2 linked regions of the Variovorax sp. PBL-E5 genome follow. The protein of the gene in region 1 interacts with the protein of each later gene in a pairwise test. Links are inferred from orthologs where the notes say so. Each region holds a gene or a part of one and is shown on either strand. Other genes may lie near its edges.

Region 1 (3,856 bases):
GCGCAGCGCACTGGCATCCTTGGCGGCGAGCGCAGCGTGCACGCGGGCGATCGCGGCCGCGTCGGCCGGCACATCCGCGAGCAGCGCGCGCACGATGCGGGCATGGGCCAGATCGACGATGACGGTGGCCGACCCACTGCCGCCCACGCCGGCCGCGCGCAGGCAATCGAGCGCGAGCCGCAGGGTTTCGGTATCGGCCTCGAGCCCGGCATGACCATAGATCTCGGCGCCGAACTGAAGCGGCTCACGGGTCGCGTGCGGGCGGTCGGGCCGCGTGTGCACGACCGGGCCGCAATAGCAAAGCCGGGTGACGCCGCGGCGATTGAGCAGGTGCGCATCGATGCGCGCGACCTGGGGCGTGGTGTCGGCGCGCAATCCGAGGCTGCGCCCGGAGAGCTGGTCGACCAGCTTGAAGGTCTGCAGGTCCAGCGCCTCGCCGGTGCCGGACAGAAGGGATTCCAGGTGCTCCAGCAGCGGCGGCATCACCAGCTCGTAGCCGTAGCCACGGGCGGTGTCGAGCAGCTGGCGTCGAAGTTCTTCGATGTGGCGCGCCTCGGAAGGCAGCACATCGGCAATGTGATCCGGGAGGACCCAGGCGGACATGGGAGTCGGGGGCGTGGTCAAACCGGGATTCTACCGGGCCGCGTCACCCCGAAATCCAGAGCAGCAACAGGCCAAGGACAATGCTGCAGAGACCGAAGAAGCGCAACTGCCCGTCCCGCAGCTGCAGCAACTGGCTGAAGGCGCGCCGCCAGCGGCCCGGCGAGACCAGCGGCAACAGGCCCTCGATCACCAGCACGAGCGCGATGGCGCTCCAGAAAGTATCGCTGCTCACACCCGACCGTCGTCAGCGGCGCGGCGGCGCGGCCGTGGTGCTTGGCGCCGTCGTCGATCCCGAACTGCGCATGGCGCGGAAGAAATCCGACGAAGGATCCAGCACCATGACGTCGCTCTTCTTGTTGAAGCTCTGCTTGTAGGCATCGAGGCTGCGGTAGAACAGCGCGAACTGTGGATCGCGGCCGAAGGCGTCGGCGTAGGTCGAAGCAGCCTTGGCATCGCCCTCGCCCTTGATCTTCTGCGCGTCGCGGTAGGCGTTGGCGACGATCACCTCGCGCTGGCGGTCGGCGTCGGCGCGGATCTTCTCGCCCTCGGCGACGCCGGTCGAACGCAGTTCGTTGGCCACGCGCTTGCGCTCGGCCTCCATGCGGCGGTAGACCGATTCGGTGATCGCTTCGACGTAGTCGACGCGCGTGATGCGCACATCGATGACGTCCACGCCCCAGGGCTTGGCACCCTTCACGACCGACAGCACCTCGCGCTGCACGTCGGCCATCAGCTGCTCGCGGCGCACCGAGATCAGATCGCGCACGGTGCGCTTGTTGATGTTTTCCTGGAACGCGTTGCGCACCACGCGGTTGAGTTGCATCGCGCCCGCGTTCTCGTCGAGGCCGACGTTGCGGATGTATTCCGACGGATTGCTGATGCGCCAGCGCACGTACCAGTCGATCACCACGCGCTGCTTCTCCGCCGTGAGCATCGGTTCGGGATCGATGCTCGACAGCGTGAGCAGGCGCTTGTCGATGTACGACACGTTCTGGAACGGCGGCGGCAGCTTGAAGTTCAGGCCCGGCTCGGTGATCACTTCCTTGATCTGTCCGAGCGCATAGACCACGCCGAACTGGCGCTGGTCGACGACGAAGACCGTCGAGCTCAGCAGCACAAGCAGCACGAGGATCGACGTGGCGATGAATCCGATTCTGTTCATGAATGTGTTCCTCGGCGCATCAGCGGACATCGCGGTCGCGTGAGCGGCCGTCGCGTGCGCGCGCATCGCCCACGGAAGAAGGAGGTGCGACCGGAATGACCGACGACTGCGAAGGCGCCGTGCCGGCCACGTTGGGGCTGGCGGCATCGACCGGCGTGGCGGGCGCGTTCTGCGCGGCCTGCTGGATCAGCTTGTCGAGCGGCAGGTAGAGCAGGTTCGAGCCCTGCTTGGAATCGATCAGCACCTTGGTCGTGCTGGCGTAGATCTGCTGCATCGCATCGGTGTACATGCGATCGCGCGTGACTTGCGGCGCCTTCTGGTATTCCGCGAGCACGGAGCCGAAGCGCTGTGCGTCGCCCTGCGCCTGCGCAATGATCCGCGCCTTGTACGCCTCGGATTCTTCCTTGAGCCGCGATGCGGTGCCGGTGGCGCGCGGCACCACGTCGTTCGCATAGGCCTGGGCTTCGTTCTTGGTGCGCTCGCGCTCCTGGCCGGCCTTGAGCACGTCGTCGAAGGCAGCCTGCACCTGCTCGGGCGGCCGCACGCCGCCCTGCTGCAGGTTGATGCCGACGATCTCGACGCCGACCTTGTAGCGGTCGAGGATGGTCTGCATCAGCGTGCGCACGCGCGGCGCGATCTGGTCGCGCTCCTCGGCGAGGGCGGCATCCATCTTCATCTTGCCGACCACTTCGCGCACGGCCGTCTCGGCCACCTGCACCACCGTGTCGGCGGGGTTCTTGCTCTCGTACAGGTAGGCGCGCGCATCGCTCAGGCGGTATTGCACGGCGAACTTGATCTCGACGATGTTCTCGTCCTCGGTCAGCATGGCCGACTCGCGCAGGCCGGTCGAACGCACGATGGCGTCACGGCCCACGTCGGTGGAGCGGATCTGCGTCACGACCACGAGTTCATGGCGCTGGATCGGATAAGGCAGACGCCAGTTGAAGCCCGCGCCCACGGTCGCCTTGTAGCGACCGAACTGGGTGATGACGGCCTGCTGTCCTTCGTTGACGATGAAGAACCCGGTGCCCAGCCAGATCAGGATCGCCACCGCGATGACCAGGCCCACGCCGAAGCCCGCATTCTTCATGTCGGGCTTGAGACCGCCACCACCGCCGCCATTGCCGTTGCCGCCGTTCGGACGGTTGCCGCCGCCGCGCCCGCCGCCGAACAGGCCACCGAGCTTGCGGTTGAAGTCGCGCCACAGTTCATCGAGGTCCGGCGGTCCCTGGTTCGGACCCTGGCCACGCGGGCGGTTGTTGTTGTTGTTGTTGCCGGAAGGCGGAGGCGCGGGGGGCTCTCCGTCAGGCCGGTTGGCGGCAGGACGATCGCCGCCGGACGCGGAGTCGTCGCGCCCCCACCGCCCATCGTTCAGGTTGAACATGCCCTGGAACCGTCTCCACACTGGCTTTGCATTCATTCGTTCTGTTCTCTCGTCAGTGAGGTGATTGTGCCCAATCAGTGAGGGGCCTCGTGCAATTCGGGGTCTGGTTCTGGGGTCATGGCCGATTCGCCCGCAGGACGCGATCGCTGTGCGAGCTCGGCCCGGAGCGCCGGGACGCCCTCGCCGGTATGCGCGCTCACGAAGATCCGGGGCACCTGCATGCCATCGATGTCCATCTCGTCGCTCAGATGCAGGGGCTTGCGCGTACTTTCAAGTGCATCGAGCTTGTTGAATACCAGCAGCTGGGGCACGGTGTCGGCGCCGATCTCCCTGAGCACCGCCTGCACTTCGGCCATCTGTTCAGGATGGTGAGGGTTGGACACGTCCACCACGTGCAGCAGCAGGTCGGCATCGACCGCTTCCTGCAGCGTGGCCTTGAACGCATCCACCAGGCCGTGCGGCAGCTCGCGGATGAAGCCGACCGTGTCGGAGATCGAGACCTTGCGGCGCGCATCCCCCAGGTACAGGTGGCGCGTGGTGGTGTCGAGCGTCGCGAACAATTGGTCGGCCGCATAGGCGCGCGCCTTGACCAGTGCATTGAACAGGGAAGACTTGCCGGCATTGGTGTAGCCGACCAGCGAGATGTTGAAGGTATCGCGCCGTTCGCGCTGGCGGCGCTGCGTGCCGCGCTGGCGCTGCACCTTGAC
Region 2 (3,918 bases), 470 kb from region 1 along the record:
GCGCCGCACCATCGCATAGAGGCGATTGACGTAGTCGGGGCCGTACTTGGTGCCCCACTTCATGCACAGCACGTGCCGGGTCGCTGGCGCAACCCCAGGCTTCGTCTCCACGGCCGTCACTGTCAGTCGGCCTGTCGGCGCTTCTTGACCGACAGCGGCCTCTTGGCCTTGGCGCGCTTGACGGTGCCGCCCGGCGTGAGCCGCTGGTTGCCGAGCACGCGCAGGGTCTTGATCTCGGGGCGCTGGCCGCCGCGTTTGCTGTATTTGAGCACCTTGACGTCGCGCGGGCCGGGCATGCGGTCCTCGTCGACGGCGCGTTCCTTGTCGGGCACCGGCCGCCAGAGGACCAGCAGCTTGCCGATGTGCTGGATCGGCGCGGCGTCCAGTTCGTCGGCGAGCGTCTGCAGCATGGCTTCGCGTGCCGTCCGGTCGTCGGAAAAGACGCGCACCTTGATCAGGCCGTGGGCCTTGAGGGCGGCATCGGTCTCCTTCTTGACGGCCGGCGTCAGTCCGTCGCCGCCGATCATGACGATCGGATCCAGATGGTGCGCTTCGGAGCGGTGCACCTTGCGCTGCGCGGGGGTCAGTTGAATGGCGGGCATCCCCGTATTATCGAGTGTCAATGAACCCCAAACCGAAAAGCAAGAAGGTCAACAAGGCATGGCTGCATGACCACATCAACGACCCGTATGTGAAACTGGCCACGCGGGAGGGTTATCGGGCGCGCGCCGCCTACAAGCTCAAGGAGATCGATGAGACGCTGGGCCTGATCAAGCCCGGACAGCTGGTGATCGATCTGGGCTCGACGCCGGGCGCCTGGAGCCAGTATGTGCGGCGCAGGCTGTCGCCGACGGGTGCGGCGGTCGGCGAACTCGCGGGCACGATCATCGCGCTGGACATGCTGCCGATGGAGCCGATCGAGGGCGTGCTTTTTCTTCAGGGCGATTTCCGCGAGGCCGAGGTGCTGGAGCGGCTCGAGCGCGCCATGGGTGGCCGGCTCGCCGATGTGGTGGTTTCCGACATGGCGCCCAACCTCTCGGGCATCGAATCGGCCGACGCGGCACGCATCGCGCACCTGGTGGAGCTTGCGATCGACTTTGCGCAGCACCACATGAAGCCTGAAGGCGCACTGGTCGCCAAGCTGTTCCATGGCAGCGGCTACAGCGAGCTGACGAAGCTTTTCAAGGACAACTTCCGCGTCGTCAAGCCGATGAAGCCCAAGGCCTCGCGCGACAAATCGTCCGAGACCTTCATGGTGGGCATGGGAATCAAAAGGGCGGATACGAATTGATACGCCGGCGCGATTTCGCCAATTCGGCCTAAAACCGCTCGGCCCCTATGGCCGCTCACGGAAAATTGCCACGTTTCGCAGGTTGAAAAGCCTAAAATGGGTGCCAATTGCGTGCCCTCAGCGCGTTTTCTTTTTTCGATGCAACGCGCCTTCGACTGGAGCTTCGTTTGAACAATCAGTGGTTTTCCAAGGTTGCCGTCTGGCTCGTCATTGCGATGGTGTTGTTCACTGTGTTCAAGCAGTTCGACACTCGCGGGACGGCCGGTGCAGGCAATATCGGCTACTCCGACTTCCTCGAGGAAGTCCGCGGCAACCGCATCAAGAGCGCCACGATCCAGGAAGGTCAGAGCGGCAGCGAGATCGTCGCCATCACCACCGACGACCGCAAGATCCGCACGACCGCCACCTACCTCGATCGCGGCCTGATCGGCGACCTGATCGCCAACAACGTCAAGTTCGACGTCAAGCCGCGCGAAGAAGGTTCGCTGCTCATGACGCTGCTGGTGAGTTGGGGGCCGATGCTGCTGTTGATCGGCGTCTGGGTCTATTTCATGCGACAGATGCAGGGGGGCGGCAAGGGAGGCGCCTTCAGTTTCGGCAAGAGCAAGGCACGCATGCTCGACGAGAACAACAACCAGGTCACCTTCGCCGACGTCGCGGGCTGCGACGAGGCCAAGGAAGAAGTCAAGGAGGTCGTCGACTTCCTGAAGGACCCGGCCAAGTTCCAGAAGCTCGGTGGCCGCATCCCGCGCGGCCTGCTGCTGGTCGGGCCGCCCGGTACCGGCAAGACCCTGTTGGCCAAGGGCATTGCCGGTGAAGCCAAGGTGCCGTTCTTCTCGATCTCGGGCTCGGACTTCGTCGAGATGTTCGTCGGCGTCGGCGCGGCACGCGTGCGCGACATGTTCGAGAACGCCAAGAAGAACGCGCCCTGCATCATCTTCATCGACGAAATCGATGCCGTCGGCCGCCAGCGCGGTGCCGGCCTCGGCGGCGGCAACGACGAGCGCGAGCAGACCCTCAACCAGATGCTGGTCGAGATGGACGGCTTCGAGACCAACCTCGGCGTGATCGTGGTCGCTGCGACCAACCGGCCCGACATTCTCGACGCTGCGCTGCTGCGCCCGGGCCGTTTCGACCGCCAGGTCTACGTGACGCTCCCCGACATCCGCGGCCGCGAGCAGATCCTCAACGTGCACATGCGCAAGGTGCCGCTCGGCCAGGACGTCAACCCGAGCATCATCGCGCGCGGCACGCCCGGCATGTCGGGCGCCGACCTGGCCAACCTGTGCAACGAGGCCGCACTGATGGCCGCCCGCCGCAATGCGCGCGTGGTCGAGATGCAGGACTTCGAGAAGGCCAAGGACAAGATCTTCATGGGCCCCGAGCGCAAGAGCATGGTCATGCCCGAGGAAGAGCGCCGCAACACGGCCTACCACGAATCCGGCCATGCGCTGATCGGCAAGCTCCTGCCCAAGTGCGACCCGGTCCACAAGGTCACGATCATCCCGCGCGGCCGGGCACTGGGCGTGACGATGAGCCTGCCTGCGCAGGACCGCTACAGCTACGACCGCGAATACATGCTCAACCAGATCAGCATGTTGTTCGGCGGCCGCATCGCCGAGGAAGTGTTCATGCACCAGATGACCACCGGTGCCAGCAACGACTTCGAGCGCGCCACGCAGATCGCGCGCGACATGGTGATGCGCTATGGCATGACCGAATCGCTGGGCCCGATGGTCTACGCCGAGAACGAGGGCGAAGTGTTCCTCGGCCGCTCGGTCACCAAGACCACCAACATGAGCGAATCGACCATGCAGAAGGTCGATGCCGAGGTGCGCCGCATCATCGACGAGCAGTACGCCCTGGCGCGCCGCCTGATCGAGGAGAACAGCGACAAGATGCACGCGATGGCGAAGGCGCTGCTCGAATGGGAAACCATCGATTCCGAGCAACTCGACGACATCATGGCCGGCCGCGCACCGCGCCCGCCCAAGGACTGGGCCCCGCGCATCCCGCCGTCGGGCAGTGGCGGTGGCAGCGGCGGCACGCCGGCGGTGAACCCGGATCCTGCACCCACCGCAGCCTGACCGAGCATGTTGCGCTGGCGATCGACGGGGCCTCGGGCCCCGTTTTTTCATGGGGCCGCTTCGGCATGACGGCAGTCTGGCGTACCACGCGCTTCGCGATCGACCTCGCGCAGCCGCGCGTGATGGGCATCGTCAACGTCACGCCGGATTCCTTCTCCGATGGCGGCGCGCATGCCTCGACCGAGGCGGCCGTGCGGCATTGCGTGCGGCTGGTGGAGGAGGGTGCCGACATTCTCGACATCGGCGGCGAGTCGACCCGACCGGGCAGTCCGGCCGTTCCGCTGGAACAGGAGCTGGCGCGCGTGCTGCCGGTGTTGCGCGAGGCGCTCAAACTCGGGGTCCCGGTCTCGGTCGATACCTCCAAGCCCGAAGTGATACGCGCCGTGCTCGAGCTCGGCGCCGACATCGTCAACGACATCTGGGCTTTGCGCAGGCCGGGCGCGCGCGAAGCGGTGGCACAGCACCCGTCGTGCGGTATCTGCCTGATGCACATGCACCGCGACCCCCAGACCATGCAGACGGCGCCGATGGAGGGCGACG

Evidence for each region.
Region 2: the proteins of hflK (region 1) and ftsH interact in binary tests that used the Escherichia coli proteins (3 or more experiments, as listed by UniProt). The link is inferred for Variovorax sp. PBL-E5 from one-to-one orthologs.

What each region holds. Positions count from the first base shown.
Region 1 is NZ_LR594671.1:2,087,540-2,091,395, reverse strand. What follows is about bases 968-3,856. They hold hflK (FtsH protease activity modulator HflK), read right to left. Parts: upstream 3,150-3,856; coding sequence 1,785-3,149; downstream 968-1,784. Other genes in these bases: hflX (GTPase HflX), read right to left, coding at 3,224-3,856; hflC (protease modulator HflC), read right to left, coding at 968-1,765. Also shown: WDLP6_RS10230 (ATP phosphoribosyltransferase regulatory subunit), read right to left, coding at 1-603; WDLP6_RS10225 (DUF2065 domain-containing protein), read right to left, coding at 647-835; more of hflC, read right to left, coding at 848-967.
Region 2 is NZ_LR594671.1:2,556,380-2,560,297, forward strand. What follows is about bases 968-3,918. They hold ftsH (ATP-dependent zinc metalloprotease FtsH), read left to right. Parts: upstream 968-1,458; coding sequence 1,459-3,378; downstream 3,379-3,918. Other genes in these bases: WDLP6_RS12460 (RlmE family RNA methyltransferase), read left to right, coding at 968-1,291; folP (dihydropteroate synthase), read left to right, coding at 3,444-3,918. Also shown: WDLP6_RS12450 (glycosyltransferase), read right to left, coding at 1-63; WDLP6_RS12455 (YhbY family RNA-binding protein), read right to left, coding at 123-602; more of WDLP6_RS12460, read left to right, coding at 623-967. UniProt on the Escherichia coli protein: Acts as a processive, ATP-dependent zinc metallopeptidase for both cytoplasmic and membrane proteins. Plays a role in the quality control of integral membrane proteins.